2 regions of the Thermomicrobium sp. 4228-Ro genome follow, and region 1 is predicted to be linked to the other one. Evidence: riboswitches for the same ligand, from Rfam matches in the RefSeq annotation. Region 1 holds a riboswitch; the other holds the start of a gene.
The links. A riboswitch is a leader RNA that binds a small molecule or an ion and turns the genes downstream of it on or off. The one in region 1 is predicted to bind thiamine pyrophosphate.
Positions count from the first base shown of each region.

Region 2: another riboswitch for thiamine pyrophosphate. It lies ahead of thiD (bifunctional hydroxymethylpyrimidine kinase/phosphomethylpyrimidine kinase); the one in region 1 lies ahead of OO015_RS02060 (ABC transporter ATP-binding protein).

Region 1 covers NZ_JAPFQM010000001.1:395,138-400,570, reverse strand. The annotation lists gene nadA (quinolinate synthase NadA) at 1-447, shown strand, start outside; gene OO015_RS02070 (ABC transporter substrate-binding protein) at 584-1,645, opposite strand; gene OO015_RS02065 (ABC transporter permease) at 1,665-2,423, opposite strand; gene OO015_RS02060 (ABC transporter ATP-binding protein) at 2,413-3,207, opposite strand; TPP riboswitch at 3,317-3,434, opposite strand; gene OO015_RS02055 (hypothetical protein) at 3,549-3,707, shown strand; gene OO015_RS02050 (hypothetical protein) at 3,882-4,250, shown strand; gene OO015_RS02045 (hypothetical protein) at 4,316-4,747, opposite strand; gene OO015_RS02040 (ribonuclease Z) at 5,035-5,433, opposite strand, start outside.
Region 2 covers NZ_JAPFQM010000001.1:596,150-601,582, reverse strand. The annotation lists gene OO015_RS03050 (peptide ABC transporter substrate-binding protein) at 1-743, shown strand, start outside; gene OO015_RS03045 (ABC transporter permease) at 801-1,811, shown strand; gene OO015_RS03040 (ABC transporter permease) at 1,825-2,814, shown strand; TPP riboswitch at 2,854-2,962, shown strand; gene thiD (bifunctional hydroxymethylpyrimidine kinase/phosphomethylpyrimidine kinase) at 3,049-3,882, shown strand; gene OO015_RS03030 (thiazole synthase) at 3,875-4,684, shown strand; gene thiE (thiamine phosphate synthase) at 4,695-5,363, shown strand; gene thiE (thiamine phosphate synthase) at 5,367-5,433, shown strand, end outside.

The sequences.
Region 1 (5,433 bases):
ATCACCGGCCGCAAACTGGATGTCTGGCTCGGTGAATGCCACGTCCATGCGGGTATCCGAAGCGAGGACCTGGAGGTGCAACTGGCGGCACACCCGGACGCGGAGTTTCTCATCCATCCGGAGTGTGGGTGCAGTTCGACCTGCATCTTCCTACGACCGGACGCGAAGCTACTCTCGACCGAGGGGATGGTGCGGTACGCCGCGCAGTCGCCGGCGCAGGAGTTCGTCGTGGCGACCGAGGTGGGCATCCTGCACCGGCTCAACAAGAAGGCTCCTGGCAAGCGGTTCATTCCGGTGCGCGAGGACGCCGTCTGCCAGTACATGAAGCGGACGACGCTCGAGAAGGTCTACGAGTCGCTACGCGATCTCAAGCATGTCATCACTGTTCCCGAGGAGATCGCTGTCCCGGCTCGTCGGGCGCTCGAAGCGATGCTCGCACTAGGCTAGAAGCGAGCGACGCCACGAGTTCCGTGATGCGACGCTCCAACGAGAGCCGGCCCGCTGATTCGGGCTGGCTCTCGTCCGGAGAGCGCTGCGGTCCTCCCAGCACGTCAGAGGCAGAAGCCAGGCGAGGCTGTACCGGCTATGGCTGACGCGCCGATTCGACGAACCGGTTGGTGAAGGCGGCACGCGCATCGACGTCGCTGGCCAGCAGCCCCCGCTGGCGCATCCAGGAGGCGTACTCGGTCCAGCGCCGCTCTTCCTGCCAGCCGAAGACCGGCACGCCCTCGGTCCAGAGCGGTGCGAGCAGCCGGATGCCGCGCTTCTCCAGCTCTTCGTTGGTCTCGGGATACTCCCGGACCAAAAGTGCCACTGCAGCATCCAGGTCACGGGCGGCATCCTGGTATCCGCGGATCATGCCGCGGACGAATCGCTGGACGCGGTCCGCGTGCTCGCGGAGTTCCTGTTCGCTGGTGACCATGACGAGTTCGTAGAAGTCCGGCACGCCCCACTGCTCGACGCGCAGAATTACCGGCTTTTCGCCTTGCTGCTCGATCAGGATCGACTCGTGTACCCAGTAGGCACCGATGACGGCATCGACCTGCCCGCTCAGTAGCGCACGAACGAGCTCGAATCCCACGTTGACCAGTGTCACGTCCTCCAGTCGTGCACCATCGGCCTCCAGCATCGTGGCAAGCAGTGCCTCGTCGCTCGGCAAGCCAGGATAGCCGACCTTCTTCCCGGCGAGATCGCGCGGACGGGTGATTCCGCTGCGCTCGAGCGCCATGACGGAGTTCAGCGGGTGCTGGACGAGTGCGGCGATCGAGACGACCGGGATTCCCTCGGCTCGAGCGAGAAGGACGTCGGTCTGGTAACTGATGCCATAGGTGTTCCGACCGGTCGCGACGAGTTTGAGCACGTCCTCCGGATTGGCCGGCACTTCCAGCGTGACGTCGAGCCCTTCGGACTGGACGTGCCCGTTCTCACGAGCCATGAGGAGACCGGTGTGATTCGACCAGGGATACCAGTCGAGCGCGACACTCACCGACTCGCGTGCCTCGGTCGGGCTAGCCGCGACAGCGGCGGTCGTGGGTGTCGCGGGTGGCGCCGATCCGCCTGCGGTGGGTCGTTCCCCAGCGCAGGCACTGGCGAGCAGCGCTGCCGTACCCATCAGAAACGTTCGGCGCGTGACTTTGCGCGTCATGCGTCTCCTCCTCTCCCTGTTATCGTTCCGTTCGCGATGTCGTGCGCCAGGGTAGGGCGATGCGCTCGACCACGCCGACGCTCCAGAAGAGGGCGATGCTGACCGCAGCGCTCACGAGCACCGCGGCGAAAACCCGGTCGGTGTGGAACTGCGAGGCTGCGCGGATCATGAGGTAGCCGAGCCCGGCAGCGGAACCGACCCATTCCCCGATGAGCGCACCGATGACGCTCACAGCGGCAGCGACGCGCAAGCCAGAGAAAAAGGCCGGAAGCGCTGCCGGTATGCGGACGATGCGCAATGTCTGCCAGCGCGAGGCACCGAGACTGCGGACGAGGTCGACCAGTTCGCCATCGACACCGCGTAACCCGTCGACCAGATTGACAGCGATCGGGAAGAAGCAGATGAGGACGACGACGATGACTTTCGGTGTCAGTCCGTATCCGAACCAAATCAGGAGCAGCGGCGCGAGCGCGACGATCGGGACGGCCTGCGACGCGACGACGAGCGGATAGAGCGACCGCTCGACGATCCGCGAGCTGACGATCCCGACAGCGAGCAGGATCGCGAGGACGACAGAGAGGACGAGTCCGAGCGCAACTTCCTCCAGAGTGACCGCGAGATGCTGGAGCAGGAGACGCTGGTCGCGGAGGAGTGCGAGCACGATCGCGCTCGGGGGCGGCAGAACCCAGCGTGGTACCGCGAGGACTCTGACCAGCCATTCCCACGTCGCCAAACCGACGGCGAGGATGAGTGCCGGCAGCAGACGTTCACGGTGCATCGGTCCGGACCTCCCGGGCCGATCGAGCCCGAAGTGCACCCAGCACGCGCGCTTTGAGCGCAACGAAGCGTGGATCGGTGACGATCTCGTAGGTTCGCGGGCGTGGCAGGGCGACCGGTACTTCGTCGACGATGCGTCCAGGGCGTTCGCTCAGCACGATGACGCGGTCGCTCAGGAGGATCGCTTCCTCGACATCGTGCGTCACCAGAACGATCGTGCGGTCGAGTTCCTCCCAGAGCGCGAGCAGCCATTCTTGGAGGCTCGCTCGGGTGAGCGCGTCGAGAGCACCAAACGGCTCGTCGAGGAGGAGGAGGGGTCGCTCGGCCATGAGCGTTCGGAGGAAGGCGACGCGCTGGCGCATCCCACCGGACAGCTGGGCTGGATAGGCCGCAGCGAACTCGGCCAGGCCGAAGCGTTCGAGCCAGGGCAGGGCGCGGTGGCGTGCCTCGTGCTTGGGCACACCGCGTAGTTCGAGCGGCAAGATCACGTTATCGAGGACGCGGCGCCACGGTAGAAGCAGGTCGCGCTGATGCATGTAGGCGACCCGACCGAGGCGGTGCGGAGCTGGTGCGCCGTCGAGCCAGACTTCGCCACTCGATGGTTCCTCCAGGCCAGCGACGATGTTGAGGAGCGTACTCTTGCCGCAACCGGAGGGACCGACGATGCTCAAGAACTCGCGATCGGTGACGACGAGATCGAGCGGCCCGAGTGCCTCGATGCGCGCGCGTCCGCGGTAGAAGACTTTCGTGACGCTCCGGATTTCGACCCGTCGGAGCGTGCTCACGGCCACCCCCCGGGTCGACGAGTGCGCGATCGCGACCGGCGGACGACAGCGTAGGAGAATGGGACGAACGAACCGCTCGACTGGCGGGACGAATTTTCGTCGTGTGGGGGGTTCTCGTGCACGGCCTTCCCTCCGCTGGCATTACCCAGTTCAGGTTCCACGGTCGGTGGCGGGGTGTCGAGCCACCCTCTCAGCCCGGTTAACCCCGAGCTCCCGCGGCCGTCTCGGTTGGCGAGACAGGACGGTAGCAAAATCGCGGAGCTTCGTCAAGTCTTTCCGGTTGGAGACAGGCCACTGGGTATTTCCGCCTCGTCGGCTTCGTTGTCTACGGGCAACAGGCGTTGAACGCGTACTGGGACGCGGTCGAGCGCCGACCGCTGCCCTATCGGGTCAGTGTCTGGCAGTGGGTCCTGGTGGTTATTGGGGGCTTCTTCTTCGCCTACGATCTCCTGACGAGCCTCGGGGTGCTCGCAGCGAGCTTCGTGCTGGCCTCGTACTGACGGCCGCCGATGGTGCGCTGGTCGACATGGGAATGGGAGCGGCACGGCGCGCTACGTACTGCTGAAACCGCGAGGAGCCCGTTTCTCCTAGAGGATGGGTGCTCGTGGTATGGTTAGCCCATCTCGTTCGTGTGCGCGTGCCGGGTCACGCATCGAGGAGCGAAGGCGACGCCGATGTCGACCTACCGGGCCGTGCTCGAACCGGTTCTTTCGCCAGCGGCGCTTGCCGTGCTCGATCGGCTGACGCCCGTCATCTGTGCCTTGTATCAACTCGAGGTGCTGCTCGATACCGCAGTGCCAGCTGAAGAGCACGCACGCCTTCGCGATCGGCTGGTGACGCGGCTCGAGCGGATCGTCGCCATTCTTCCGGCCGATGTCTCACCGACGGCCAATGAGATCTTCACCGCGGTCGAAGTCCTCGTGATGGACGTTCTCGGCCGTGAGCTCCATATCGGCGAGGAGATCGCGAGGTTGGAGACATTGACCGAGATCTTCCGTAGCGACCCGTTACTCTACCAGCTCGTCCGGAGCCAGGCGAATTGATTCTCGCCAGCACCTCCCCGTCCGACTCGGGTGAGCCTCCGTTACCGGGGACGAATACGCCACCCTTAGACGACGCGGAAGTCGAGGTGCATTCCCAACCTATAGTGCGTGGGGATGTTGCAAAGGAGAACGTAGTGCCCAGCGGGAAGCTCGAGCGTCATTTCAGCGGTCTTGCCTGGTGGTAAGTCCTCCGGCTCGATTTCGCCAAGGACCTCACCGGCTTCTTCTTCCTCAGCGGTCTGTTTCGCCTCGCTGTAGGGAAGCTGGTCTGCCGGTAGATCGGTGCGCAGCACGATGAGTTCATGCTCGAGCTGCCCGACGTTCGTGGTGACGAAGCGCACTCGCCCAGCCGGTACTTGCGCCGTGTCAACGCGGATGACGTACTCATCGAGTTCGACATTGACAGTCGTGACCAATTGACCGCGCTGTCGGCGACAAGCAAGGAGGACGATGGCGGCTAGCATCAGGATCTCACGGCGTGTCAGGGCTCTGTTCATCTCCTCACCTCCGAGGCACGAACTCGATCACCCCACGTACGGTGTGCGTTCGGGTCGCGATGAACCGGTTCAGCGAGCTGGGCGCGCTGGATCGCTAGCTCGACCGAGTGCAGGTTGTGTCAGCGAGAGACCCACTCTGCTGGACAGTCTATCACAGTCGCAGCCGGTGCAGAGCGGCGAGTCCGGATCGTCGGGGCGGCGCAGTGAACCGATTGCGCTCGGGTTCGACTTCCCAGAGTGTTGCCGCAAGACGGGGCATATGGCGGCCGCTGGAGAAGATCGGCCGTTCACTCGTCGGGGAAACGCAAGGTGACGGTACGGTGGACGGGGCCGATCTCGGTCGCAGGAAAGATCGCACGCGCGAGCGGGAGCCAGACTTCGGGATCGGTGAGCGAAGGACTGAAGTGCGTGAGCCAGAGTCGTCGTACGCCAGCCGTGCGGGCCAGTTCAGCGGCTTCGTGAAAGACCATATGTCCTCGCTCGACGGCACGCGGCAACATGGCAGGGTCTCCGTACATCCCTTCGCAGACGAGGAGATCGGCGTCGCGGACGAACGCCGGGAGATCGGGTGTCGGGCGGGTGTCCGTCACGAATGCGACGGTAATGCCGCGCCGGGGAGGGCCGAGGACGTCGTCGGGAGAAATCGTGCGGCCAGCGAGCTCGATCGGTTCGCCATGCTGCAGTCG
Region 2 (5,433 bases), 200 kb from region 1:
TCTCGTTCAACCTGACCAAGGAACCGTTCACCGATAAGAAGGTGCGCGAGGCGTTCGCCTACGCCTTCGATCGGAAGACGTACTGCGAACAGATCCGTAACGGCGACTGCACTCCGACGCTCGAATGGATTCCACCGGGAATTCCGGGGCACATCGGCACGAACAAGTATGCGTTCGACCCAGCCAAGGCCAAGCAAGCATTGGCCGAGTCGAGCTATGGTGGCCCGGACAAGCTCCCCGAGATCAAGTTGACCTACAACAGCGACGATCCGGCAGCGCGCCCGCGCGTGGAGTGGATCGCCGGACAGTACCGCGACATCCTCGGCGTGAACATCACGCTCGAGCCGGTCGACGGGAAGACCCTCGTCGCCATGCGCAAGGATCCGAGCACCTACCCGCAGATGACGCTCGCTGGCTGGATCCAGGACTATCCTGATCCCCAGAACTGGTTGAGCGTGTACTGGAAGTGCGACGCGACCTTCGCGCAGCGCTTCGGCTATTGCAATAAAGAGTTCGACCGGATCGTGACGCAGGCGGATCAGGAGCTGGACCAACAGAAGCGCATCGAACTCTACAAGCAGGCACACCAGATCCTGATCGACGATGCACCGGGACCGTTCCTCTATAACCCGCTCAATATCTGGCTGGTGAAACCGTACGTCACCGGTTACAACCCGACGCCGAGCGATGATGCCTTCCCCGGCGAATTCGCCTCGCTCATGACGCTCGATATTCAGAAGTAGCATGCAGTACCGGGCCGGGGAATTTCCCCGGCCCGGCTCCTCGCCAGGAGGAAGGGTATGCTGCTGTCGTTCGTTGTACGGCGTGTCTTGTGGCTGATACCGGTCATCCTGGTCGTGACCACGATCACGTTCTTCCTGATGCATCAGGCGCCAGGTGGCCCGTGGGATCGTGAGAAGCCGGTCGCAGCCGCGACGCTGCAGGCGCTGAATCAAAAGTTCGGCCTCGACAAGCCCGTCTGGTTCAATGGGGCGGCCGTCCGCGAGCGGTGGCGGAGCGGCGAGCGGAACCCGTTGCGCCTCGCGCAGGCGTTCCTCGACAGCCAGTATTTCCACTACCTCTGGGGGCTCGCTCACTTCGATCTCGGTCCATCCTATCGCTCCAAGGGAACGGAATCGGTGCAGAGCATTCTCTGGCGCAAGTTCCCGGCGACGGCCAAAGTCGGAGTGGTCGCGACTGTCTTCGCGGTCTTCGTCGGGATCCCACTCGGCGTGTTGGGCGCGCTGAAGCAGAATAGTTGGATCGACTACATCAGTCTCACAGTCGCCACGCTCGGTGTCTCGGTCCCCAGCTTCGTGATCGGTGTGCTGGTTGTGATTCTGTTGAGCCAGCTGTTCGGGGTGAAGCCGATCCGCGCACCTGAAGAATGGCAGGGTCTGTCGACTGCGTATCTCGCACCGGGTATCGTGCTCGGGCTCGGGACGATGTCGTATCTGACCCGGCTGACCAGATCATCGATGTTGGAAGTGATTCGCCAGGACTACGTGCGGACTGCCCGTGCGAAAGGCCTGAGCGAGTTCCGCGTGGTGACCCGGCATATGCTCCGCAATGCGCTGATCGCGGTCGTGACGGTGCTCGGACCGGCCGTCGCTGCGCTGGTGACGGGATCCTTCATCATCGAAACGATCTTCAATGTGCCAGGTATGGGGCGCGAGTATGTGGTGGCGATCGCGGCACGAGACTACTCGATGATCATGGGGACCACCTTGATGTACGCCCTCTTCGTGGCCGTCGCGAATATCTGGGTGGACATCATGTACGGTGTCCTCGATCCACGGATCCGGGTGTGAGAGGTTGGGCACCATGACCGTTACAGCCACTGCACGGCAACTCGATCGTGATCTCGCGCTCCGGCGACCGCCGCGGAGCTTGTGGAGCGATGCCTGGCGACGCTTCCGGAAGAATCGCCTGGCGCTCGTCGGGCTCGCCTATATCGCGTTCCTCGCTATCGTCGCCATCGCGGCACCGGTGATCGCACCGCATAACCCGGTGCGGAGCGATGTCGCGCGGGCAGGCGTGTTCCGTCAGGCTGCCTGGATACGGGATCCGAACCCGATGCGGACTGGCACCTGGGAGTATCCACTCGGAACGGATTCGGTCGGACGGGACGTCTTCAGTCGCTTGGTTTACGGTACACGCGTGTCTCTGGTGGTCGGGTTCGTCCCGATGTTCTTCACCGTAACCATCGGCATGGTGATCGGTGTCACAGCTGGCTACCTGGGTGGGAGAGTCGATAACATTTTGATGCGTTTCACTGATGTCGTCTATGCTTTTCCGGATCTCTTGCTGTTCATCATCATGCAGGTTGCTTTTCAGGACGCGTGGATCGGCAAGCTGCTGAACGGACTCGTGCTGCTCTTCATTACGTTGTCGCTCGTCAGCTGGGTGACCGTCGCCCGACTGGTACGCGGCGAGGTGCTTGCCATCAAGCAGAAAGAGTTCGTCGAGGCGGCTCGGGCCATCGGGGCGAACGGCGTGTCGATCGTCTTGCGCCATATCGTTCCGAATACCTTGGGGCCAATCATCGTGGTCGCGGCTTACATCGTCCCAGGGGCGATCATCTCCGAGGCGATCCTCAGCTACCTCGGTATCGGCATCCGACCGACGGTGCGTCTCGACGCGCCGTTTCCGACCAGCTGGGGCAGCATGATCCTCGAAGGCTCGAAGGCCTGGGAGTCGCAACCCTGGATGCTCATCGCGCCGACGGTGGCAGTCGCGTTGATCACGCTCGCCTTCACGTTCGTGGGCGACGGGTTGCGGGATGCGTTCGATCCGCGCCAGGCCGAACGCTGAGACGTTGTCCGAACCGGGGACGAGTGCTATGCTGGGTCTAACGGGTGCCAGGGGTGCGCGGAAGCGCTGAGAGGTCGACGGACGGTCGGCCAACCCTCCGAACCTGATCTGGGTAATGCCAGCGCAGGGACGGCACCGCTCCTCAGCTCTTCCCTCACCCGCCGCCCCGTCGGGTCGGCGGATCGATTTTTCCGCCGCCTCGTCCCGTGACGCGAGGAGTGACGGGAGATGGCGATGTCGACGCGGATTCCCAAAGCGCTCACGATCGCTGGGTCCGATTCGGGTGCCGGTGCCGGCATCCAGGCAGACTTGAAGACCTTCAGTGCGCTCGGGGTCTACGGCTCGACGGTGATCACTGCGATCACCGCGCAGAACACACTCGGCGTGACGGCAGTCCACGAGATCCCGACCGACATCGTCGCGGCGCAGCTCGATGCGGTGATGGAGGACATCGGTGCCGATGCCGCCAAGACCGGCATGCTGAGCTCGGCCGCGATCATCGAGACGGTCGCAGACGGTGTGCGGCGACACCGGATTGAGCGGCTAGTCGTCGATCCGGTGATGGTCGCCAAGAGCGGTGACCGGCTGCTCCGGGAGGACGCGGTGACCGCGCTGCGCGAGACGCTCTTGCCGCTCGCGTTCATCGTGACGCCGAACGCGCCGGAGGCCGAGGTGCTGTGTGGCCGGCCGGTCCGGAACGAAGACGAGATGCGCGAGGCGGCGCGCATCATCCATTCGTTCGGGCCGCGTTATGTCGTCGTGAAGGGCGGGCACGTCGAGGGAGGCCAGGTGATCGACCTCCTCTTCGACGGAACGCACTTCGAACGCTTCGCACTCCCGCGGGTCGCGACGCCCCACACCCACGGGACCGGCTGCACGTTCTCCGCGGCGATCGCTGCGTTCCTGGCGCGCGGTTTCGACGTATCGACTGCTGTGTGGGAGGCGAAGCGATATCTCCACCGTGCGCTCGAGGCGGCCTTCGCGATCGGTCGGGGACGATCGCCGGTCCATCACTTCCATGCCTGGTGGGCACCGGTGCCGGAAACACAGGAGGTGCGCGATGGCTGAGACCGCGGAACGTGCCAGCACGATCCTGGAGGACGAACCGCTCAAGATCGCCGATCGCGAGTTCCGCTCGCGCCTCATCCTCGGTACCGGGAAGTGGCGCTCGAACGAAGAGATGCTGGCGGCACTCGAGGCCTCGGGCTGCGAGATGGTGACTGTCGCACTCCGTCGGATCGACTTCGACGACCCGAAGAGCCGGAGTATCCTCGAGGTGATCGACTGGAACAAGTACCAGATCCTCCCGAACACTGCTGGTTGCCGGACAGCCGAGGAAGCGGTCCGGGTGGCGCGACTCGCCCGAGCGATGGGCCTTTCCAACTGGGTCAAGCTGGAAGTGATTCCGGACCCGAAGTATCTCTTGCCGGACCCGATCGGGACGCTCGAGGCAGCGAAGGTGCTCGTCAAAGAAGGATTCGTCGTCCTTCCGTACATCAACCAGGATCCGGTGCTGGCGAAGCAACTCGAGGAGATCGGCTGCGCCACGGTGATGCCGCTCGCCTCACCGATCGGCTCCGGTCAGGGGCTGCCGGATTTCCGCTGGCTCCAGATCATCGTCGAGCAGGCGAGCGTTCCGGTGATCGTCGATGCCGGGATCGGTGCGCCCTCGGACGCAGCACTGGCGATGGAGCTCGGTGCCGATGCCTGTCTCATCAATACCGCGATCGCCCAGGCCGGCGACCCGGTGAAGATGGCCCGGGCGATGCGACTGGCGATCGAAGCCGGGCGACTCTGTTACCTCGCTGGCCGGATTCCCAAGAAGCCGTACGCGTCGGCGAGTTCTCCACTGGAAGGCGTCGTACGTTAGGGAGATGGGTGTGGCCAACTGGCGAGGGGCACGCCTCCGCGAGGCGCTGCGCCTGTACGTGATCACCGATCGAGCGCTCGCGGGCGCGCGCCCGGACATCGAGATCGCGCGGGAGGCGATCGCTGGCGGGGCGACAGCGCTCCAGCTGCGCTGGAAGACCGGACCGCTGAGCGAGGAACTCCAGGTCGGACGTGCGTTGCGGGCACTCTGCCGCGAGGCTGGCGTCCTCTTCGTCGTCAACGACCGGGTCGACCTGGCACTCGCTCTCGAGGCGGACGGCGTCCACGTCGGTGTGAGCGACCTACCGGTTCCGGAGACGCGAAAGCTGGTCGGCGAGTCGATGGTCGTCGGTTTTTCGCCGGAGACGCTCGAACAGGCCTTGGAAGCCGAAGCAGCTGGTGCCGACTACCTGGGTGTGGGGCCAGTCTATCCGACCACTACCAAGCCGGACGCCGGCCCAGCAGTCGGACTCGAGCACCTGGCCCGGATCGCTCGGGCGGTACGCATCCCGGTGGTCGGGATCGGTGGGATCACGGCTGCGAACGCCGCAGCGGTGATCCGTGCGGGTGCAGTCGGTGTCGCGGTGATCTCGGCAGTCGTCGGTGCCGAGGATATCCGGGGTGCGGCGAGGCAGCTCCGGGAGGTGGTGGATACAGCGCTTGCCGAGCGGGGTGCGTGACCGATGCGTGTCCCGCAGCTCCACCTGGTGACCGATCCTGATGTTTGTCCCTTCGATCGTCTGCTCGCAT